Regions from separate parts of the Serratia plymuthica genome, predicted to be linked through region 1. Evidence: predicted binding sites of a transcription regulator. Region 1 holds the regulator's gene; each other region holds the start of a gene.
The links. The regulator PurR, encoded in region 1, represses purine synthesis genes. The targets are predictions, from matches to a motif close to CANGCAAACGTTTGCNTG.

Region 1 (7,919 bases):
CCACAGTTATATTACTAAAGTCTATTTTTGATTTTTGTCAAATCCCCATAATTCAATGCAGGTTTCCATTTACTTTAAAAACAGCATCGCTTTAGATTGCCACAGCCAAAAATATAATAAATGCAATTATTTAACACCCCATGCCTATTAGCGTCAAAATCAGAACAATCAATAAAAATGGCGATAAGGAATTTTATATTTTAATAAAATCAGCAAGCTAGTTGTACACTAATGGGTTTCCAAAATAGCTCTTATAAAAAAGATTTTTTAGCCTGAAACATCATCATTTCGTGACTGCGTCACATCCCCCCTTTTCCCGTCCCTGGCTCGCGTTGTAATGCCTTACGTGACAACGCTATACTGGGTGGCTTAACTCCATTCGCCGTTGATGACGGCACACCCAATCAGAGGAATTATGCGCTTACTCCATACCATGATCCGCGTCGGTGACCTGCAACGCTCCATCGACTTCTATACCAAGGTATTAGGCATGCGCCTGCTGCGCACCAGCGAGAACCCTGAATACAAATACTCGTTGGCATTTGTCGGTTATACCGATGAAAGCGAAGGCGCAGTGATTGAGCTGACCTATAACTGGGGCACCGATAGCTACGAGATGGGCACCGCGTTCGGCCATCTGGCACTGGGCGTCGACGATGTGGCCGCCACCTGCGACAGCATTCGTAACGCCGGCGGTAAAGTGAGCCGTGAAGCCGGCCCGGTCAAAGGCGGCACCACGATTATCGCCTTTGTCGAAGATCCGGACGGCTACAAGATCGAACTGATCGAGAACAAACATGCCGGTCAGGGTCTCGGCCACTGAGACCGATAAGGGGCGCTTTCGGCGCCCTTCTTGTTATGCCTGCGATAACCGCCTGCAACCGGGCGCAAAATTTGCCATAATGCGCGCTGTATTCGATGAAGATAAGAAACTGATGGCCGAAAAAAGTGATCTTAACGCCCTGAGTGGTCGTTTTCGTGGGTTTTATCCCGTAGTTATAGATATAGAAACCGCCGGATTTAATGCCAAAACCGACGCGCTGCTGGAGATTGCCGCCGTTACGTTAAAAATGGACGAAGAAGGCTGGTTGCAGCAGGATGAAACCCTGCACTTTCACGTTGAACCTTTTGAAGGCGCCAACCTGCAACCCGAAGCGCTGGCATTCAACGGTATCGATCCCCATAACCCGCTGCGTGGCGCAGTCAGTGAATACGACGCGCTGCACAGCATTTTTAAAGCGGTGCGTAAAGGCATCAAGGATCGCGGCTGTAACCGGGCGATTATCGTGGCGCACAACGCCAATTTTGATCACAGCTTTCTCATGGCCGCAGCGGAGCGCGCAAGTCTGAAGCGCAATCCTTTCCACCCGTTCGCCACCTTTGACACCGCAGCGCTGAGCGGGCTGGTGTTGGGGCAAACCGTGTTGGCCAAAGCCTGTATTGCCGCCAATATTCCGTTCGACAGCACTCAGGCGCATTCGGCCCTGTACGACACCGAACAAACGGCTCAACTGTTCTGCGAACTGGTTAACCGCTGGAAACGCCTTGGCGGATGGCCACTGGCCATCGGTGATACTGACACTACCCTATAGCTTTCAAGTTGCAGCCAGGCGCCCACCCCAGGCGCTTGCTTCAGTAAGTCATTGGGGGGAACTAGTGCAGGTAACAACGCTGCAGCTTGAAAGATGACGGGTATAAACTACAAATAAATCGGGCGGCCCAGTAGCACTGGCACCGCCCGATGTCTTCTGGCAATAAACCCGAGCCGTTATGGCTGCTGGTCTTCTTGCTCTTTATACTTCTCTGCAGTTTCTTTGATCAACTGCTGCAGTTCGCCGCGCTGATACATCTCCATGATGATATCGCAGCCGCCTACCAGCTCACCGTCTACCCACAACTGCGGGAAAGTCGGCCAGTTGGCGTATTTCGGCAACTCGGAACGGATATCCGGGTTCTGCAGAATATCAACGTAGGCAAAGCGTTCGCCACAGGCAGACAGCGCCTGCACCGCTTGCGCAGAGAAACCGCAGTTTGGCAATTTCGGTGAACCTTTCATGTACAGCAGAATAGGGTTCTCACCGATCTGCTGTTGAATTTTTTCAATCGTCGTCATTTATCGCTTCCTCAAGCCACATCTCATGGCTACAACATGCATCACACTGGCTATTGTAGCGGCTGGAACAGTCGCAAGAAAACGCCATCTTTTGCAAGGGCATTTCCCCGTTGCCAATCGCGTCTCACCGGCCAGGCCATTCCGGTTAAAACATACGCTCAGAATAACATTTTTAATCCGACCATTTCACTAATATATTTTTCCGCCGCACAGCCCCATTTAATAATTCCCGCAGCGGCAAAAGGCGATTTTTTATACATCAATGGATTGATTTTTCAGCAAAAAAATTGTCGTTAACGTTTTCTCACAATATGGATTATCATTTATGAGTTCTTCGCTGTTTTATATGGCGAAATTGGGGAATACTGTCATTCTTTCGATATCTGTTCCGGGGCCAAGGTTGGTAACGTCGACATGCGTTTAATTCTTACGCTTTTTGTGCTGTTGTTTACACAGCTATTCTTAAATCTGGCGCACGCTGCGCCACAGGCGCGTGTTGCCGCCGAGCAGCGCAAAAGCCACGTTAATGAAGCTCGTCCGGATGACCGCAAGAAAAAGAAAGCGGCAAAGGCCAGCAAAAAAGTGAAAGTCACTGCTACGCCAAAAACTGCCAAGGTTTCCAAAGCCAAAACAGAAAAAACCGCTAAAAAGATCGTTAGCGCCAAATCGAAACACTCAACCCAGAAAATAGCCAAAATCAAAGTAACCCCACCGAAAAAGGGCTACAAAAAAGGCTATGGCCGCCATCGGGAAGCCGGTATGGCCACCGCCAAACTGGTGCGTGACGATAAGCCATTGAAACTCAGCCCGGCGCACAAAAAGCGCTATCAGCACGCCAAGCAAACCGCCATGGCCAAGCTGATGGATCAAATGGGCAAACCTTATCGCTGGGGCGGCACCTCGCCAAGAACCGGTTTCGACTGCAGCGGCCTGATTTATTACGCCTATAAAGACGTCGTGAAAATCAAGATGCCGCGTACCGCCAACGAAATGTATCACCTGCGCGATGCGGCGCCGATCAAGAAAAACGAACTGGAAAGCGGTGACCTGGTGTTCTTCCGCATCAACAACCGCGGCATGGCCGATCATGTCGGCGTCTATCTGGGCAACGGCAAATTCATTCAGTCACCGCGTACCGGCGAGGAAATCCGTATCAGCCAGTTGGACAACGACTACTGGCAAAACCACTATATCGGCGCACGCCGTGTAGTAACGCCGAAAACCATTCGATAATATCCTCCGCGGCTGGCGCTCTCCCGCCGGCCGCCCTCCTCGCAAGCGACGCCTTCTGTGCTTTCACCGCGCTCTGAGAACAGTTTTGCGAACCCGCAGGTGAAATTTCCGGGCATTGGTGTGGCTGGAGGCTTGCAAGAAGACGTAATGGCAGGAAAACGCGAACAGGCGCAGCGAGCTGCGCCTGTGTTACAACCGGGGATCAGTTCAACGCCGCAGTGAAGCTAAAAGCAATAATAACGGCCAGCGCGCACACAGTCGTGAACAGTGACATTTTCAGATCGGTATCCATTACAACTCCTTTTCAGACGGGATTTCCCAAGGGTAAAAGGCACACAATTAATGCGTCAACCCATTTTCCCACAGTTAGACAATAAAATCTTGTTATCATTTCCCGGTTTATAATACTGATTACCTCTTCCACTTTGGCTCAATATGGGACAAAATTCGCAGTTCACAACTGCGTACCGGCAAAAATGCCCCTCCTGACCAAGCGCTGACGACTTCAACACACTAAAAACTCAGCTTCGTTTATTTGGAAGAAGGATCTACGCAGGCAAACGATTAACATCACACTTACATGCTGCAACATGTGAGTTCAGGAGTCATTCTTTACATGGCAACGATTAAAGATGTGGCCAAACGCGCTGGCGTTTCCACCACCACCGTTTCGCACGTCATCAATAAGACTCGTTTCGTCGCCGAAGAGACCAAAGCGGCCGTTGGGGCCGCGATCAAAGAGCTGCACTATTCTCCCAGCGCCGTGGCGCGCAGCCTGAAGGTCAATCACACCAAATCTATTGGCCTGCTGGCCACCTCCAGCGAAGCGCCCTATTTCGCCGAAGTGATCGAGGCGGTGGAAAACAGCTGCTACAGCAAAGGCTATACGCTGATCCTGTGTAATTCGCACAATAACCTGGACAAGCAACGCGCTTATCTGGCGATGCTGGCGCAAAAACGCGTCGACGGCCTGCTGGTGATGTGCTCTGAATACCCGGATCAATTGCTGGGGATGCTGGAAGATTACCGTAATATCCCCATGGTGGTCATGGACTGGGGCGCCGCACGCGGTGATTTTACCGATACCATCATCGATAACGCCTTCGAAGGCGGTTATCTGGCCGGCCGCTATCTGATCGAGCGTGGTCACCGCGATATTGGCGCCATTCCGGGCCAGTTGGCGCGCAATACCGGCGGCGGCCGCCATCAGGGCTTTTTGAAAGCCATGGAAGAAGCCAATATCGAGGTGCGCGACGAGTGGATTGTTCAGGGCGACTTCGAACCGGAATCCGGCTACAAGGCCATGCATCAGATATTGTCGCAGAAACAACGCCCGACGGCGGTATTCTGCGGCGGCGACATCATGGCGATGGGCGCTATCTGCGCCGCCGATGAACTGGGGCTGCGAGTACCGCAGGACATTTCAGTCATCGGCTACGATAACGTGCGCAACGCGCGCTATTTCACCCCGGCGCTGACGACGATCCACCAGCCCAAAGAGCGTTTGGGTGAGATGGCGTTCACCATGCTGCTGGATCGCATCATCAGCAAGCGTGAAGAGTCGCAGGTCATTGAAGTGCATCCGAAGCTGGTTGAACGCCGCTCGGTCGCCGACGGCCCCTTTATCGATTACCGCCGCTAGTCGCCAGCGCCGGGAACCAAGGCGGTTTCCGGCGCCACTTCGCTCAGCCATTCCTGGTTCAAGGTTTCACTGTCCCCCAGGTAGTCCAGTAACCAGGCCATCGCCGGCGATGGGGTATTCTGCTGCCAGGTCAGGCAGCATGGGCTGGCGGGAAACGGCTGTTGCAGTTGCAGCGCCACCAACTCGCCGCGTTGTACCAACGGCAGCACCTGATGCGCCGGCATCATGCCGACACACAAGCCAGCGCACAAGCAATCCACCGCCGATGCCCAATCCGGCACCACCAACCGCCGCTGGTTGTCCAGCGTCCAGGTGACCCGTTTGGGCAGATTGCGCGAGGTATCCTCCAGACACAGGGAAGGAAAAGGCCGGAGCTGATCGTCGTTCAGCAGGCCCTCCAACGCCGCCAATGGATGCTGCGGGCTGGCGACACACAACCAGCGCATATCGCCCATGTCACGAAAGGCAAAACCGCCGCCGACAGGCACCGCTCGCGTAGCGCCGATCGCCATATCGGCGCGGCCGTCCACCAACGCATCCCAGACGCCGTTAAACACTTCCGGTTGGATCAGCAGCTCAACATCGGGGAAATGGCGGTAAAAATCCAACACCAGCTGTCGGCTGCGCTGCGGCTTGACGATGATATCCACCGCAATTTTTAATTGGCCGCGCCAACCATTGGCCACCTGCTGGCACTGCCTGCGCGTGTCGAGCATTTTTTTGATGACACCGCGCGCCTCCTGAATAAATAACAGGCCGGCCGGCGTCAGTTCTACATCACGATGACGCCGTTCAAATAACGGCACCGCCAACCATTGTTCCAGTTGCCGAACGGTATAGCTCACCGCCGAAGGCACCCGGTGCAGTTCCTGCGCCGCCGCGCTGAAGCTGCCGGTGCGGGCGACCGCGTCCACGACATCAAGAGAATATTCAGACCACATGGTTTGCCTTCAATTTTTTTAACAGCACTTCGCAAATATTACCGTTTCACAAGCAGAGATCCAGCCGGATACACTTGCCGGCGCTAAAAACCTGCGACAATAAAATATTAATGAGAAATACCATGCGAAATTCCTTTGGTTTTATGTTCTATCTTGCCGGCCTGAGCATGCTGGGTTACCTGGCCACCGACATGTATCTGCCCGCCTTTGGCGCCATGCAGCTGGATCTGCAAATTTCCGCCGGTGCAATCAGCGCCAGCCTGAGCATTTTCCTGGCCGGTTTTGCCTTTGCTCAACTGCTCTGGGGGCCGCTCTCCGATAATTTGGGCCGTAAACCCGTGCTGCTGATTGGCCTGGCGCTGTTTGCCCTGGGCTGCCTCGGCATGCTGTGGGTACAGAATGCCGTCCAGTTGTGGTCATTGCGCTTTATTCAGGCGATCGGCGTGTGCTCAGCCGCCGTCACCTGGCAAGCGTTGGTCATTGACCGCTACCGTGAAGGCAAGGCCAATCGCGTATTCGCCACCATTATGCCGCTGGTGGCACTTTCGCCAGCGCTGGCGCCGCTGGTCGGCGCCTGGCTGCTGAACCACATGGGATGGCGGGCAATTTTCGCCGTTCTGCTGGGTATCACCGTCATTTTGCTGCTGCCTACGCTGTTACTGAAGGAAAGCGCCAAAAGCGCGCCATTGGCCACTCGGAAAAACACCCTGAGCTTCTTCCAACTGCTGAAATCGCCGGTATTCAGCGGTAACGTCACCATCTTTGCCGCCTGCTCTGCCGGCTTTTTTGCCTGGCTCACCGGCTCGCCGTTTATTCTTGGCGATATGGGTTACAGCCCCAATGACATTGGCCTGAGCTATGTCCCGCAGACGCTGGCATTCTTATTGGGCGGTTACGGTTGCCGTACGGCGTTAAATCGCATCAATGGCAACACCCTGCTGCCGTGGCTGCTGGTAGGTTATGGCATCAGCATGGTGGCGTTATATCTGGTAGCAACAATGACCGAGCCTACGCTGACCACATTATTGATTCCATTCTGTCTAATGGCGCTGGTCAACGGAGCCTGCTACCCGATCGTAGTGGCGAATGCGTTGATGCCCTTCCCGGAAGGCACCGGCAAAGCCGCAGCCCTGCAAAATACATTGCAGTTGGGTTTATGCTTTGTCGCCAGCCTATTGGTTTCGGCCTTTATTGCCCAACCGCTGTTGGCGACGGTAACGGTAATGGTTTCAACGGTGGTATTGGCCGCGTTGGGGTATATGTTGCAACGGGGAAAAGTGATTGATGATGCACAGGCGACGCGCCAGGAACATGCTAACCCTGCGTCATAATTACCAGAATTAATAATCACTTAAAGAATATTTTTGCCGAGTGCGATTTACGGTTGAGTCAGCGCCTCGGCAAGCCTATACTCAAAAACGACCTTTTAAAATAACACTTTTGTAGTCTTATTATCACAAGTAGCTGTTGTGTACGCGTAAGGCGTCACACTTTTTTAAGGATTTGTTTATCCTGTGCCTATTGCGCTGGAGTCTTCTTAAAATTTTCCTCTGTTCATAGTCGGATATCAGACGCCACGGTGACTTTTCACCGCAGGTAAACGTATGCGCCCGCAGAAATTGTCTAAGCTATTTTCTGGCGGGTCATAAGTCAGAAGAAGGTGATGGAGAAGCTATGAGTTCATCGTGTATAGAAGATGTGAGCATTCAAGACAACCCATGGTACCGTATCGCTCATGAAATGCTCAGCATGGCCGGTATTGAAATAAACGGCTCACGCCCTTTCGATATTCAGGTTAAAAACCCTAATTTTTTTAAACGCGTGCTGCAGGAAGGTTCTCTCGGTCTGGGCGAAAGTTATATGGACGGCTGGTGGGAATGCGAACGGCTGGATATTTTCTTTCAACGCGTAGTCAGCGCCGGCCTTGAAAAGAAACTCCCGCATCATTTGAAAGACACTCTGCGTATTGCCGCCGCGCGATTAACCAATT
Region 2 (7,919 bases), 2.7 Mb from region 1:
CGCGCAATGCGCGCCTGAAAAAGGTGATCAAAGGGGCGTTGCCGGTCGGTATTCTCGGCATTGGCGAGCCGCTGATTTTCGGCGTGACCCTGCCGCTGGGCAAGCCCTTTATTGCCGCCTGCCTCGGCGGCGCGGTGGGGGGCGCGCTGATCAGTTACTGGAAGGTGGCGACGGTGATTACCTTCGGTATCTCGGGTTTGCCTTTGGCGCTGACCATTGTCTCGGGTAAGGTGATGTTGTATCTGGCCGGTATGGTGATTACGATTGCGGCTGGGTTTATATTCACCTGGATAATGGGATTCAACGATCCTGAGGAGTGACGTTTGAGCGAGAAACAGAGCCAGGAGGCCGTGGGGGGCCGCCGCGTGGTGTTCTTTGATCTGGACGGTACGCTGCATCAGGAAGACATGTTTGGCAGTTTCTTGCGTTTCTTGCTGCGCCATCTGCCGCTGAACCTGTTGTTGGTGGTGCCGCTGCTGCCGGTGGTCGGGCTGGCGATGCTGGTGATGGGGCGCGCTGCGCGCTGGCCGATGAGCGTCCTGCTGTGGTCGATCACCTTTGGCCGGTCGGAGGCCAGGTTAAAGGCGCTGGAACTGCAGTTCGTCGGCTATTTCCGCGACAAGGTGACCGCGTTTCCGGTGGTGCAAATGCGCCTGCGCCAGTACCTCGATGTGCACGATGCGCAGGTGTGGCTGATCACCGGCTCACCGGAGCGGCTGGTGGAACAGGTTTATCGGGACTCCGCTTTCCTGTCGCGGGTGCGCCTGGTCGGCAGCCGCATTGTGCGCCGTCACGGCGGCTGGGTGTTGGCCATGCGCTGTCTCGGCGTCCAGAAAGTGACGCAACTGGAACAGCGTCTCGGCGCGCCGCTCAGGCTGTACAGCGGTTACAGTGACAGCAAGCAGGACAATCCGCTGCTGTACTTTTGCGAGCACCGCTGGCGGGTCAGCAAGCTGGGGGAGTTGCAGCAGTTGGAGTAAGCAAAGGGGCGGATTTCCGCCCTTTGCCGTTTATATTCCTCTGGTTTTCGAATTGCAGCGTGACAGACCGCACTCATAACGCCTTAATCATCGGTCAGATCGTGCGACTTGCGTCCCAGTTGCCATATCTTCTCTGCATAGTGCCCCAACGCCCACAGGCTCAGACCGAGCACCACAAAGAAGATCGCCTTGGGCATGCTGTCCCAGAAAAACTCGAAGAAGCGGGTATAAAGGTTGATGCACAGGAAGGTCAGACCGAATCCGCGCAGCATGGCGTCGTCACGTTTCAGCCCCAACCAGATGACCACTGCGGCGGCGATGCCGAACAGCAGGCTCCAGTGGAACAGTTCGATCTGGCGCACGCTATACCAGCTGTCAAGATCGCCGTAATTGCCGAAGATCGACAGCAGCCACAGGGCGATAAACAAATACAGCAGCCCCATCGCCAGCGAAACCCGCTCCAGCCCACGCCGTGCAAGCAGCGGTTGCAGCAGCAATGCTGCGGCGATCAGGACAGCGCCGAAGGCGATAAAGCGAATCGGGAAGCTCATGCCCAGCCAGTAAGCGCCCCAGCCGGAAAGGTAGCCGGTTTCGACGCCGAAGGCGTTGCCGAGCGACAGCAGGGCAAACCACCACACCAGCCCGGAGCGGCTGAACCAGCCAATCACGCCGTAAAGCAGAGCGGCGAACATCAGCAGCAATGAAACCCGGCCACTGCCGTTGTCCAGCCAGACGCCCATTTGCCACAGAGCGCAGGCGGTGAAGAGCACGGCGATGAACAGCGCGGCCTCATTACCGTAGCGTTTTTCCGGATGACGGCGACGACGGCGCAAGGCCCAGATATAGGCCAGCGCGGCCAGTATGCCGGCCATCGCCATGCGAACCGGCGCATCGAAGCGGAACAAGCCGCTCAGCCAGTCCAACAGAGCGCTGTCGGCGAACAGGCTGGTGATGGCAATGACCAGCGAGGCCAGTGCGGCGAGAAAGGTATAACGCGCCAGCCGCCGCCAGTCGAAAGGCTGCACTTCCACATGCTGCAACAACTGTTCTTGCTGTTGCGCCGTCAGCGCGCCTTCGCCGACCCAGCCGTTCAGGGCTTTGCGTACCACGGCGGCGTTCTTCTTGCTGAATTTCATGTTTCTTATCCCTGATAACATCGCTATTCGTTCAGTATATACCCGTCGCATTTCAAGCCGCAGCGCTCGACGCCGTTCCCGGTCGGCAGGGGCGAATATATTCACTCCGGTTAACGCGGGCGCAGCATGCGGCGCACCTACTGTGTATAATGCCCGCCGCAAAAGCGCACGAGGAATTATGCGATGACTGAATATAACGATGAATACTGGATGCGTCAGGCGTTGCTGCTTGCCCAGCGTGCTCAGGAAGAAGGCGAGGTGCCGGTGGGTGCGCTGCTGGTGCTGGACAATCAGGTGATTGGCGAAGGCTGGAACCGGCCGATTGGCCGCCACGATCCTACCGCGCATGCGGAGATCATGGCGCTGCGGCAGGGCGGAGCGGTGTTACAGAACTATCGCCTGTTGAATGCCACGTTGTATGTCACCCTGGAGCCGTGCGTGATGTGCGCCGGCGCAATGGTTCACAGCCGCATTCGTCGGCTGGTGTATGGCGCGGCCGATGTGAAAACCGGTGCGGCAGGGTCGCTGGTGGATATTTTGCGCCATCCCGGCATGAACCATCAGGTGGAGATCGCTTCAGGCGTGCTGGCGGACGAATGCGCCGCGACGCTGAGCAACTTTTTCCGCCTGCGCCGCGAGCAGAAAAAAGCGCTTAAGCTGGCGCAGCGCGCGGCGGATAAGCCGGAGTAATCAGTGGTTAAGCGCCAGTTCCGGTATAACGACCGGATAGCCTTTCCCTAACGCCTCCTGTTCGGCCGCTTCCTGCGCCGCCTTCCTCTCTTTTTCTTGCAGATAGCCGACCAGGCTGACCTGATAGCGGCGAATGTTTTCCACGTAGTTATAAGCTTCGCGTCCGCGCGCATAGCCGTAGGTCAACTGCGGGTAATAACGTTTTTGGCTGAGCATCGGCAGGCGCTGTTTGACGTCCACCCAGCTGTCCGGGTTGCCTTTTTGCATTTTGGTCAGCTTGCGGGCGTCGAGCATATGGCCCCAGCCCATGTTGTACGCCGCCAGCGAGAACCAGATGCGTTCGTCTTCCGGCACGCTGTCGGGCACCTTGGCCATCAGCCTTTGCAGGTAAAGTGCGCCGCCCTGAATGCTTTCCTCGGGATCCAGACGATCGTTGACCCCCAGGCCGTCGGCGGTGGCCCGCGTCAGCATCATCAGGCCGCGTACGCCGGTAGGGGAGGTGGCCTGCGGGTTCCAGTGCGACTCCTGATAGGCGATGGCCGCCAGCAATTTCCAGTCGATCTCATTGGCGTATTTTTCAAACAGCGAGCGGAAGGTCGGCAGCACCGAGTCGATGGCCGACAGGAAGGTTCTGGTATCGACGTAATCGAAGCTGCCGACGTGGCCGAGATACTTCTCTTCCAGCCGCGCCAGCGTGCCGTCGTCTACCATCTGGCTATAGAAATCCAGCATCGCCGCATACAGGCTGTCGTCGTTGCCGCGCTTCAGATACCAGGTGACCGGCTCTTCATCGGTGACGTCGAACGCGACCGCCAGTTGCGGATGGATGCGCTGCAGCAGGGCGATAGTCACGGAGTCGCCGAGGGTATAGTCGAGCTTGCCGTCGGCCACCTGTTCCAGCAGCTCTTTGGAGGTCAGGTCGCTGGAGGCTTCCCAACTGAGGTCCGGGAATTTACTTTGCTTAAGCTGCTTCAGCGTGCTGACGTGCGCGGAACCGGAGGCGACCGCCAGCTTGCCTTTAATATCGGCAAAGGTTTTTGGCCGTGGGGTGCCCAGGCGATAGACCAACTGCTGGGATACGGAATAATAGGCCGGACCGGTGCGTGCGCGGCTGAGGCGATCCTGGTTGTAGATCAGGCCGGCGGCCAGCAGATCGGTGTCGTCATCGTCCAGATCGTCAAACAGGTCATTGATATTGTTGTGCGGGATCACCACCAGCTTCACGCCCAGGTAGTTGGCGAAGCGCTTCGCCAGTTCGTAATCGAGCCCACCCGGCCCCTGTTTGGTGGTGAAATAGGTTAGCGGCGTGTTCAGCGTACTGATACGCAGCTCGCCACGGGATTTGATCTCTTCGAGCTGCCCTCCCTGGCCACCGCGCCAGGCAATGTTGGGCCACAGGGCGAGCGCCAGAAGCAAGGTAACAACACCGATGAGAATGTAGTTTATTTTTAGGCGTTTCAAATAGTTATCCAGTGGTGGTACGGGTGCTCCGGTGACCGGGGGTCAGTCTTTTCTTATGGTTAAATCACCAGTGCGGGAGCATTTTGCGCAACAAAACGCCAGCGTGCAACTTTATTGACACGTTATGACAATTCGAGGGGGCGAACAGCTTTTATCAATAATAGCTGCGCAAACGGTTTCGTCGGCGGCGCAGATTCTCTATAATGACGCGCGTTTTCCCCTGTTGCGCCCAAAGAAGTGCTGAAGTCAGTTGCTTCGAAGACGAGAGAACTTTGATTATGGAAATACTGCGTGGTTCGCCCGCTTTGTCGGCTTTTCGTATTACCAAACTGCTGTCCCGCTGTCAGGACGCTCAACTTCCGGTCAGTGATATCTACGCCGAGTACGTCCACTTTGCCGATGTTAATGCACCGCTAAGTGCCGAAGAGCATGGCAAGCTCACGCGCCTGCTCAAGTATGGCCCCTCTCTCGCCGAACATGCCCCTGAAGGCCGCCTGCTGTTGGTGACGCCGCGTCCGGGTACCATTTCACCCTGGTCTTCCAAAGCCAGCGATATCGCCCACAACTGCGGTTTGAAGCAAGTGGTGCGGCTGGAGCGCGGCCTGGCGTTTTACGTCAAGGCGCCGACGCTGACCGAAGCGCAGTGGCAACAGCTTGCCGCGTTGCTGCACGATCGCATGATGGAAACGGTATTCAGCGAACTGCAGCAGGCAGAACAGCTTTTTGCTCAGCATCAACCGGCGCCGTACCAGGCGGTGGACGTGCTGGGAGAAGGGCGCAGCGCGCTGGAACAGGCCAACCTCAAGCTGGGGCTGGCACTGGCGCAGGATGAAATCGACTATCTGCTGAATGCCTTTACCGGTCTGGGGCGCAACCCGACGGATATCGAACTCTATATGTTCGCGCAGGCCAACTCCGAGCACTGCCGCCACAAGATTTTCAACGCCGACTGGATCATCGACGGCGAACAGCAACCCAAATCGCTGTTCAAAATGATCAAAAACACCTTCGAGCAGACGCCGGATTACGTACTCTCTGCTTATAAAGACAACGCGGCGGTCATGGAAGGTTCTCAGGTCGGCCGTTTCTTCGCCGCGCCGGAAAACGGCCAGTATGACTACCATCAGGAAGACGCGCATATCCTGATGAAGGTGGAAACCCATAACCACCCGACGGCGATCTCCCCATGGCCGGGCGCCGCTACCGGTTCCGGCGGCGAGATCCGTGACGAAGGCGCCACCGGCCGCGGCGCCAAGCCCAAGGCGGGCCTAGTGGGCTTCTCGGTTTCCAATCTGCGTATTCCCGGTTTCGAACAGCCGTGGGAGCAGGACTTCGGCAAACCGGAGCGCATCGTTACCGCACTGGATATCATGACCGACGGCCCATTGGGCGGTGCGGCGTTCAACAACGAATTCGGGCGTCCTGCGCTGGTAGGCTACTTCCGTACTTATGAAGAGCAGGTCAACAGCCACAACGGCGTCGAGCTGCGCGGCTACCACAAGCCCATCATGTTGGCGGGCGGTATCGGCAACATCCGCGCCGATCACGTGCAGAAGGGTGAAATCACCGTGGGCGCCAAGCTGGTGGTGCTCGGCGGCCCGGCGATGAATATCGGCCTGGGCGGCGGCGCGGCTTCTTCCATGGCGTCCGGCCAGTCCGATGCCGATCTGGACTTCGCCTCGGTGCAGCGCGACAACCCGGAAATGGAACGCCGCTGTCAGGAAGTGATCGACCGCTGCTGGCAGTTGGGCGAACAAAACCCGATTCTGTTTATCCACGACGTGGGTGCCGGCGGTCTGTCTAACGCCATGCCGGAACTGGTCAGCGACGGTGGCCGCGGCGGCCGTTTCGAACTGCGCGATATCCTTAACGACGAGCCGGGCATGAGCCCGCTGGAAGTGTGGTGCAACGAATCGCAGGAGCGCTATGTGATGGCGATTGCGCCGGCGCAGATGGCGCAGTTTGACGAAATTTGCCGCCGTGAGCGCGCACCTTATGCGGTGATCGGCGAAGCCACCGAAGAGCTGCATTTGACGCTGAACGACAGCCATTTCGACAATCAACCGATCGACATGCCGCTGGACGTGCTGCTGGGCAAAACGCCGAAAATGACGCGTGACGTGACCAGCCTGCAGGTCAAGGGCGAACCGATCCAACGCGCGAATATCACCCTGGAGGATGCGGTAAAACGCGTTCTGCATTTGCCGGCGGTGGCAGAGAAAACCTTCCTGATCACCATCGGCGACCGCACCGTAACCGGCATGGTGGCACGCGACCAGATGGTTGGCCCGTGGCAGATCCCGGTAGCCGACTGCGCGGTGACCACCGCCAGCCTGGACAGCTACTATGGTGAAGCGATGTCGATCGGCGAACGTGCGCCGGTTGCCTTGCTGGACTTCGCCGCCTCCGGCCGCCTGGCGGTAGGGGAAGCGTTGACCAACCTGGCAGCGACCGAAATCGGTTCGCTCAAGCGCGTGAAGCTTTCCGCTAACTGGATGGCGGCAGCCGGTCACCCGGGTGAAGACGCCGGCCTGTATGCCGCGGTGAAAGCGGTGGGCGAAGAGCTTTGCCCGGCGCTGGGCATCACCATTCCGGTGGGCAAAGACTCGATGTCGATGAAAACCCGCTGGCAGGAAGGCGCAGAGCAGCGCGAAATGACCTCGCCGCTGTCGCTGGTGATCACCGGTTTTGCCCGCGTGGAAGACGTTCGTCATACCGTGACGCCGCAACTGCGCACCGATAAGGGCGACAGTGCGCTGTTGTTGATCGACCTGGGCAACGGCCATAACGCACTGGGCGCTACCGCACTGGCGCAGGTTTACCGCCAACTGGGCGACAAGCCGGCCGACGTGCGCAATGTAGAACAGCTGGCAGGCTTCTTCAACGCCATGCAGCAACTGGTGGCCGATCGCGCGCTGCTGGCTTACCACGACCGTTCCGACGGCGGCCTGCTGGTTACGCTGGCGGAAATGGCGTTTGCCGGCCACTGCGGCGTGAACGTGGATATCAAAGGGCTGGGCGACGATGCGCTGGCAGCGCTGTTCAACGAAGAGCTGGGCGCGGTGATTCAGGTCACAGCCGACCGGCTTGAAGCGGTACGGCAGGTGTTTGCTCAACACGGCCTGACGGACAATGTGCACCACATCGGCAGCGTGCAGGCCGGCGATCGCTTTGTCATTACTCAGGGCGACAAAGCGCTGTACAGCCAAAGCCGCGCCACCCTGCGCACCTGGTGGGCGGAAACCACCTGGCAGATGCAACGCCTGCGCGATAACCCGGAATGCGCCGATCAGGAGCACCAGGCCAAGCAGGACGAGCGCGACCCGGGTCTGAACGTCAAGCTGACCTTTGCGCCGGAAGAAGACATTGCCGCGCCTTACATCGCCAAGGGCGCACGCCCTAAAGTGGCGGTGCTGCGCGAGCAGGGCGTCAACTCCCACGTTGAGATGGCGGCAGCCTTCCACCGCGCCGGCTTCGATGCGGTAGACGTTCACATGAGCGATCTGCTGGAAGGGCGTCGCGATCTGCAAGATTTCCATACGCTGGTTGCCTGCGGCGGTTTCTCTTACGGCGACGTACTGGGCGCCGGCGAAGGCTGGGCGAAGTCGATTCTGTTCAACGACCGCGTTCGCGACGAATTCGAATCCTTCTT
Region 3 (7,919 bases), 480 kb from region 1:
AGCGTGCGGTTGAACGTCAACGTGCGCGAAGCGCATGCGACGCTGCTGGACGTGCTTGCCGAGCAGCGAGAGCAGCATCAGGATCTGTTCAACAGCAACCGTCTGACCTTCTCTGAAGCGTTGGCCAAGTTGTATCAGCGCCTGAACCCGCAGATTGATATGGGGCAACGCACGCCGCAGACGATCGGCGAAGAGCTGCTGGATTACCGTAACTATCTGGAGCTGGAAGTGGAAGTGTTCCGCGGCTCCGACGGTTGGTTGCGTGCCGAGAGCGGCGCGTTGTCTACCGGGGAAGCGATAGGGACCGGGATGTCGATTCTGGTGATGGTGGTGCAAAGCTGGGAAGAGGAGTCACGCCGTTTGCGTGGCAAGGATATCTCACCTTGCCGCCTGCTGTTCCTCGATGAAGCGGCGCGACTGGATGCCAAGTCCATCGCAACGCTGTTCGAGCTGTGCGATCGTCTGGAAATGCAGCTGATTATCGCCGCGCCGGAAAACATCAGCCCGGAAAAAGGCACCACTTATAAGCTGGTGCGTAAGGTGTTCCAGAACCATGAGCACGTGCACGTAGTGGGGCTGCGCGGTTTCGCCAATGAGCCGCCTGCGCTGGGCGCGGCTACGGTAGAAACGCCGTAAACGCAAAAAAGTCCGCTAATAATCTGAAAATAGCCGCCCTGGGGTGGCTATTTTTTTGTGAGCATGGATGATGGTCCTGCTTTTTTATCCGCTAAAAAACGGGTAGCTTAATGAAATAACAGTTATTAACGGCGTCCAAGGGCAAAATGGCCTTTCTGTTCGTATACTGAAATTAATAAGCGGTTTTTGATGTATTTTTTGTGAGCATACAGGGGGCAATGGATGTTGCTTAAAAATGGAAACACTTTACGGCGTCTGGCGCTGAGCTGCGCAATCGCATCTGGGCTTGCGTCGTCGTTACCCGCATGGGCAACCGTGCCCGCGTTTCCGGTGGCGTCATCCGGCATGTCAGTTGCGCAAAGCCGTTCGGAATTGTTGGCAGCATTGCCGAAAGGGATTACACCGTACTATCTTTCAACGCTGGCTCCTTTGTACGCTGCGAACCGAATGCAATTGATGTGGCAGGATCGCGAGGCGGTTCAGCAGTTCCAGCAACAGTTGGCCGAACTGGCCATATCCGGCGTGCAGCCGCAGTTTACCCAATGGGTGAAGCTGCTGACCGATCCGGCGATCACCGGCGTGGCGCGCGACGTTGTCCTGTCTGATGCTATGCTGGGGTATTTGCAGTTCGTTTCAGCCATCGGCGCCAACGGTAACAACTGGCTGTATAGCAATATTCCCTACAAGCTCGGCCTGCCGCCTAATGCGGTGATCAATCAATGGCAACTGGCGGTGCGTCAGGGCAATACGTTGGCTTATGTCACCAAGCTGGCGCCTCAGCACCCGCAATATGCCAAGATGCATCAGGCGCTGCGCGAGATGCTGGCCGACAACCGTCCATGGCCGCAGATGGCTAACGGTCCGAGCTTGCGCCCCGATCAACTGAGCAGCGACATTGCCGCCCTGCGTGAGATCCTGGCGCGCAATGGCATGCTGACCACTACCGCAGCACCGGTGCAAACGCAGGAGCCGCCTGCGGTACTGACCGGTTCGCGCAATGAACCGGACGATGGCGGCTTGTCGGTAGATGAAGAAAAAAGCCGCGAGAGCAAAAGTGTGGTTATCAGCCCGTCTGCCGCACCGGTAAAAGATCTTTCCGCATCGCCGGAATCGCCATTCGCCCAGCAGCCTGCCGCCCCGGTGACCGTCACTGATAACGCTTATACCCCCGATCTGGTCGAAGGCGTTAAACGCTTCCAGAAATGGCAAGGCTTGGCCGCTGACGGCGTGATTGGCGCCCGTACCCGCGAATGGCTCAACGTGTCGCCGCAAATGCGCGCTTCGCTGTTGGCATTGAATATCCAGCGTTTGCGCATCCTCCCAGGCTACGTCGACACCGGGATCATGGTTAACATTCCCAATTACTCGCTGACTTACTACCAGAACGGCAATGAAGTGCTTTCCTCACGGGTCATCGTCGGTCGGCCTAGCCGCAAGACGCCGCTGATGAACAGTGCGCTGAACAACGTCGTGGTCAACCCGCCGTGGAATGTGCCGACTACGCTGGTACGCGAAGATATTGTGCCAAAGGCAATGCGTGACGGCAGCTATTTCCAGAAACACGGCTATACCGTGCTTTCCGGCTGGAGCAATGACGCTGAAGTCATTAACCCGGCGATGATTGACTGGAACATGGTGTCTGCGCGTAATTTCCCGTACCGCATCCGCCAGGCGCCAGGCGCCACCAACTCACTGGGGCGTTTCAAATTCAACATGCCGAGTTCGGACGCTATCTATCTGCACGATACGCCGAACCATAATCTGTTCCAGAAAGATATTCGTGCCCTGAGTTCCGGTTGCGTGCGCGTTAACAAGGCATCTGATTTGGCTAATATGCTGCTGCAAGATGCTGGCTGGGACAATACCCGCGTTTCCTCCACCCTTAAAGGGGGAAATACCACCTACGTAAATATTCGACAGCATATTCCGGTTAAATTGTATTATTTAACCGCCTGGGTTTCTGATGACGGAAAGCCACAATTTCGTACAGATATTTACAATTACGATGATACGGTGAGATCGGGTGCACAAATTTTGGCTCAGGCCGAAAAATTAATGCAATAAATGCAGTAATTATAAATAAATAACGGTCTGAATATCGGACCATGATGCAGGCACTCATTCAGTGGGTGCCTGCAAACCGCGGGACATCACGGGTTGACTCAGGCTGTGTGGGCGGTTATGGTTCGGGCAGTGCGCTGTTTTGTGCATATATTTTGATATTCTTGCCGGGTTTAACAGAAACATGGACAAAATTGATCATCATCGCCGTAAATGGCTGGCGTTAGGTAGCGCTGCCATGGGTATAGCTCTGCTCCCTGGGCAGGCTTTTGCCAGCCTTTCTACTTCACGCCCACGTATTCTGGTCGTAAATAACATGCATACGGGCGAATCGTTGAAGGCCGAATTCTTTGATGGGAAAGGTTATAATAAAGACGAGCTGGTTCGTCTTAATCATCTTTTCCGTGATTACCGCGCCAATAAGGTTAAGCCGATCGATCCCCGTCTGTTTGATCAGCTCTATCGTCTGCAAGGTCTATTGGGTACCAACAAGCCGGTGCAGTTGGTTTCAGGTTACCGTTCTCTGGATACCAACAACGAGCTGCGTGAGCGCAGCCGCGGTGTGGCCAAGCACAGCTATCACACCAAAGGCCAGGCGATGGATTTCCATATCGAAGGTATCCAGTTGAGTAATATCCGTAAAGCGGCGTTAAAAATGCGCGGTGGTGGTGTAGGATATTACCCACGTAGCAACTTTGTACACATCGATACCGGCCCGGTGCGGACCTGGTAATCGCTGTACACCATTGTGAATAGCGCCAGCCTGCGAGGGTGTGGCGCTGTTGTCGTTGGAGCCTTATGAAATACCAAATTATTCCCGTTACCGCCTTCAGTCAAAATTGTAGCCTGATCTGGTGTGAAAGCACGCGACAGGCGGCATTGGTCGATCCCGGTGGCGAGGCAGAAAAATTGAAGGCCGAAGTGGCGAAACAGGGCGTTACGATCACGCAGATCCTGCTGACGCACGGCCATCTCGATCATGTAGGTGCCGCAGCGGAACTGGCTGAGCATTATCAGGTACCGATTTACGGCCCGGATAAGGAAGACGCTTTCTGGCTGGACGGCTTGCCGGCGCAGAGCCGGATGTTTGGGCTGGAAGAGTGCGCGCCGTTGACGCCGACCCAATGGCTGCAAGAAGGCGACAAGGTGCAGGTGGGCGAGATGACGTTCAACGTGTTGCATTGCCCTGGCCACACGCCTGGCCATATCGTCTTTATTAATGAAAAGGCGCGGCTGGCGCTGGTGGGCGACGTGCTGTTTAACGGCGGTGTAGGCCGTAGCGATTTCCCGCGTGGCGATCATCAGGCGCTGATTAACTCTATTCGTACCAAGCTGTTGCCGCAGGGCGATGACATGGCGTTTATTCCAGGCCATGGGCCCATGTCCACCTTTGGTCAGGAGCGTGAAACCAACCCGTTCCTGCGCGAAGAGCCGGCTATTTGGTAAGGTTATTTCCCGGCAGAAATAACTAAGGGGCGCTAAAAGCGCCCCTTTTGTATTTGCAGCAGCAACGTTTTACAGCACGGCGACGATGGCTTCGCACAGCGGCGCCATATTGTCCGGCGTCATGCCCGCAACGTTGATGCGGCCGGAGTTGACCGCATAAACGCCAAACTCTTCGCGCAGGCGCAGCACCTGCTCTTTGCTCAACCCGCTGAACGAGAACATACCGTTCTGGTTGATGATAAAGCTGAAGTCCTGCTCTGCGCCTTTCTCTTGCAGCGTATTGACGAACAGCTGACGCATGCGATGGATACGCTGACGCATATCGGTCAGTTCCTGTTCCCACAAGGCACGCAGCGCATCGTCGCCCAGGATGGTCGCCACGACGGCGGCACCGTGCGACGGTGGGTTGGAGTAGTTGGCGCGAATAGCGGCTTTCACCTGGCTGAAGGCGCGATCTGCGGTTTCTGCATCGGCGGCTACGATCGTGCAGGCACCGACGCGTTCATTGTACAGGCCGAAGTTCTTCGAGTAAGAACTGGCGACGATCAGTTCCTGGTGTTTGGCGGCGAAAATACGCAGGCCCTGCGCATCTTCTTCCAATCCTTTCGCAAAACCCTGGTAGGCGAAGTCGAACAGCGGCAACCAGCCGTTGGCGACGGACAGCTCTGCCAGCTGCGCCCACTGCTCGGCGGTAGGGTCGATGCCGGTCGGGTTATGGCAGCAGCCGTGGAACAGCACCACATCGCCGGCCTGAGCCTGTTTCAAGCTATTCAGCAGGCCATCGAAATCCAGCGCATGGTTGGCGGCATCGTAGTAGGCGTATTCCAGGACTTCCAGGCCAACGGCGCTGAACACGTTTTTGTGGTTCGGCCAGCTTGGGTTACTGATCCAGATGCGTTTTGCGCTGGTCTGGTTGGCGATAAAGTCCGCTGCCACACGCAGGCCGCCGGTGCCACCAGGTGTTTGCGCAGTACGTGCACGCTTGTCGGCGATGATTGGGCTTTGTTTGCCGAACAGCAGCTCTTGCGTGCAGTTGGCGAACGCAGGGATACCTTCAATGCCGAGATAGTTTTTGGTGGTTTCATTTTCCAGCAGATATTGCTCAGCTTTTTTCACGCTGGTCAGCACCGGCGTTTTACCGGTTTCGTCTTTGTAAACGCCAATACCCAGATTGATTTTATTAGGGCGGGCGTCCGCGCGGAAAATGTCGGTCAGACCCAGGATTGGGTCGGCGGGTGCAGCAGTGATTTTTTCAAACATGTCAGGTGCTTCCATGGCTCGGAGTTAAGCAGACAGAAGCATCAGGGTAGCGCCAGTTATGCGCTTTGCCAACCGTTTGCGAGAAAAACACATCGATCTTGTGAAGGGGGCTGGTTCGGCATAAAAAATGAGGGAGAAGGGGGCGTTGGCAGAATAAAAAGTTACTCGCGGCATAAAAAAAAAACAGGGCCGAAGCCCTGTTTTTTCACTGACTCGGCAAAAATGTTGCCGTTAAGCCATCAGATTAGAACTGGTACTGCAAGCCAACACCAACGATGTTGTCGGTAGAGACACCGGCAGCTTTGGTGTAATCGGTGTCGTCCAGCAGGTTGATTTTGTAATCAACATAGGTGGACATGTTTTTGTTGAAGTAGTAGTAGGTGCCTACAGAGATGTATTTAACCAAATCTGCATCGCCGCCAGAGAACTTAGCACCGTTGCCTGATACTGAATCCAGGTGTTTGCCTTTGGATTCCAGGTATGCCAAGGATGGACGCAGGCCGAAATCGAATTGATACTGAGCAACCAACTCGATGTTTTGAGTTTTGTCGGCAACTTGATCGGTGTTACCAAATGGCGTGGTGTTACGGGTTTCACCGTAGATCGCAGCCAGGTAAACGTTGTTCGCATCGTATTTAGCACCGAAAGCGTAAGATTCAGCTTTGTTGCCGCTGTGGATCGCTTTCTGCTCGTCGGTACGGTTCGAAGAAGAGTAAGCACCGGTGATGCTCACGCCAGCGCCGATGTCGTAGGCAGAAGAAATACCGAAGCCGTCACCGTTCTGGGTGTTACGCTTGCCTTCGCCGCTACGATCGTTCTGGTTTTTGCCTTGGTATTGCAGCGCGAAGCTCAGGCCATCAACCAGACCGAAGAAATTGTTGTTACGATAAGTTGCCAGGCCATTAGCACGACCAGTCATATAGTTATCGTTATTGTAGAAGGTATCATCGCCGAACACTGGCAGTTGGTCAGTGTAAGCTTCTACATCGTACAGTACGCCGTAGTTACGACCGTAGTCGAATGAACCGTAGTCACCGAATTTCAGACCTGCGAAGCCCAGACGAGTCTTGGTGCCTTTGGTGCCATCTGATTCAGCATGGTTAGCCTGAACGTTGTATTCCCACTGGCCGTAACCGGTCAGTTGGTCAGCAATCTGAGTTTCACCTTTGAAGCCGAAACGAACATAGGTCTGATCGCCGTCATCGCCTTTGTTATCGGAAAACTGGTGGCGTGCGTCAACTTTGCCGTACAGATCCAGCTTGTTGCCGTCTTTGTTGTAGATTTCAGCTGCGTTTGCTGCACCAGCAGCTAACAGAGCCGGGATTACCACTGCAAGAATGTTGCGCTTCATCATTATTACCCTCATTGGTGTTATTCGGACACCTTTGCCACTGCCGCCAATAATTCTTTTGGAACTATTGTAGATAGATTGGTGTCGTCCTGTGTCTGCACGCAGTGTTCCATTCGCAGGCGGGTTAATCTAGAACGAAAATGCTACCAATGTCCTAATGAGGTTTCAAAAGGAAAGTATATGTAACAAAATGTAATGTTTAGGGAACTTTGTGACGCGGGTCAATATTAAAAAATGCGAAGGGCCAGCAAAGCTGGCCCTGGTTTTGTAACTAAATTATTTGGAAATGTTTAGACTGATTAATTAAAAGCTTGCGTTACGCGGTGTGCGTGGGAACGGAATGACATCACGTACGTTTTGCACGCCAGTCACATAGGCGATTAAACGTTCAAAGCCTAAACCGAAACCGGCATGAGGAACGGTGCCGTAGCGACGCAGATCACGATACCACCAGTAATCTTCTTTATTCAGACCCATAGCTTCCAGGCGCTGATCCAATATGTCCAAACGTTCCTCACGTTGGGCACCACCGATGATCTCGCCAATGCCAGGAGCCAGCACGTCCATGGCCGCGACGGTTTTGCCGTCGTCGTTCATGCGCATGTAGAAAGCTTTGATGTCTTTCGGGTAGTTTTTCACCACCACCGGCGCTTTAAAGTGTTTCTCGGCCAGATAACGCTCATGTTCGGAAGACAGGTCGATGCCCCAGGATACCGGGTTTTCGAAGGTCTGGCCGGAGGCGATCAGGATTTCCACCGCTTCGGTGTAATCTACCTGGGCGAAATCGGAAGAAACAAAGCGCTTCAGGCGCTCAATCGCATCTTTGTCCACACGCTCGGCGAAGAACTGCATGTCATCCATACGCTCGTTCAATACGGCCTGGAACACATACTTCAGCATTTTTTCCGCCAGTTCGGCGATGTCTTCGAGATCGGCAAACGCCACTTCCGGTTCGATCATCCAAAATTCCGCCAGGTGGCGGCTGGTGTTGGAGTTCTCTGCGCGGAAGGTTGGGCCGAAGGTATACACTTTCGACAGCGCACAGGCGTAGGTTTCGCCATTCAACTGGCCGGAAACGGTCAGGAAAGCTTCTTTGCCGAAAAAGTCCTGGCTGAAATCAACCGCGCCTTTATCGGTGCGCGGCAGGTTTTCCAGGTCGAGCGTC

Region 2: purL (phosphoribosylformylglycinamidine synthase) is a predicted target of PurR. The motif match lies at 4,433-4,450, and genes of this name have one in related genera.
Region 3: JK621_RS07300 (amino acid aminotransferase) is a predicted target of PurR. The motif match lies at 5,469-5,486, and genes of this name have one in related genera.

The regions. Positions count from the first base shown of each region.
Region 1 covers NZ_CP068771.1:2,021,137-2,029,055, reverse strand. Annotated here, with positions in the region: gene gloA (lactoylglutathione lyase) at 416-823, shown strand; gene rnt (ribonuclease T) at 903-1,592, shown strand; gene JK621_RS09680 (Grx4 family monothiol glutaredoxin) at 1,769-2,113, opposite strand; gene JK621_RS09675 (C40 family peptidase) at 2,528-3,346, shown strand; gene JK621_RS09670 (YnhF family membrane protein) at 3,549-3,638, opposite strand; gene purR (HTH-type transcriptional repressor PurR) at 3,963-4,988, shown strand; gene punR (DNA-binding transcriptional activator PunR) at 4,985-5,929, opposite strand; gene punC (purine nucleoside transporter PunC) at 6,052-7,260, shown strand; gene cfa (cyclopropane fatty acyl phospholipid synthase) at 7,604-7,919, shown strand, end outside.
Region 2 covers NZ_CP068771.1:4,689,938-4,697,856, forward strand. Annotated here, with positions in the region: gene JK621_RS21900 (PTS transporter subunit EIIC) at 1-320, shown strand, start outside; gene yfhb (phosphatidylglycerophosphatase C) at 324-980, shown strand; gene JK621_RS21910 (DUF2157 domain-containing protein) at 1,064-2,116, opposite strand; gene tadA (tRNA adenosine(34) deaminase TadA) at 2,300-2,806, shown strand; gene mltF (membrane-bound lytic murein transglycosylase MltF) at 2,807-4,267, opposite strand; gene purL (phosphoribosylformylglycinamidine synthase) at 4,546-7,919, shown strand, end outside.
Region 3 covers NZ_CP068771.1:1,543,821-1,551,739, forward strand. Annotated here, with positions in the region: gene mukB (chromosome partition protein MukB) at 1-636, shown strand, start outside; gene JK621_RS25335 (hypothetical protein) at 762-983, opposite strand; gene ldtD (L,D-transpeptidase) at 982-2,700, shown strand; gene JK621_RS07290 (YcbK family protein) at 2,882-3,430, shown strand; gene JK621_RS07295 (MBL fold metallo-hydrolase) at 3,496-4,143, shown strand; gene JK621_RS07300 (amino acid aminotransferase) at 4,213-5,403, opposite strand; gene ompC (porin OmpC) at 5,648-6,757, opposite strand; gene asnS (asparagine--tRNA ligase) at 7,058-7,919, opposite strand, start outside.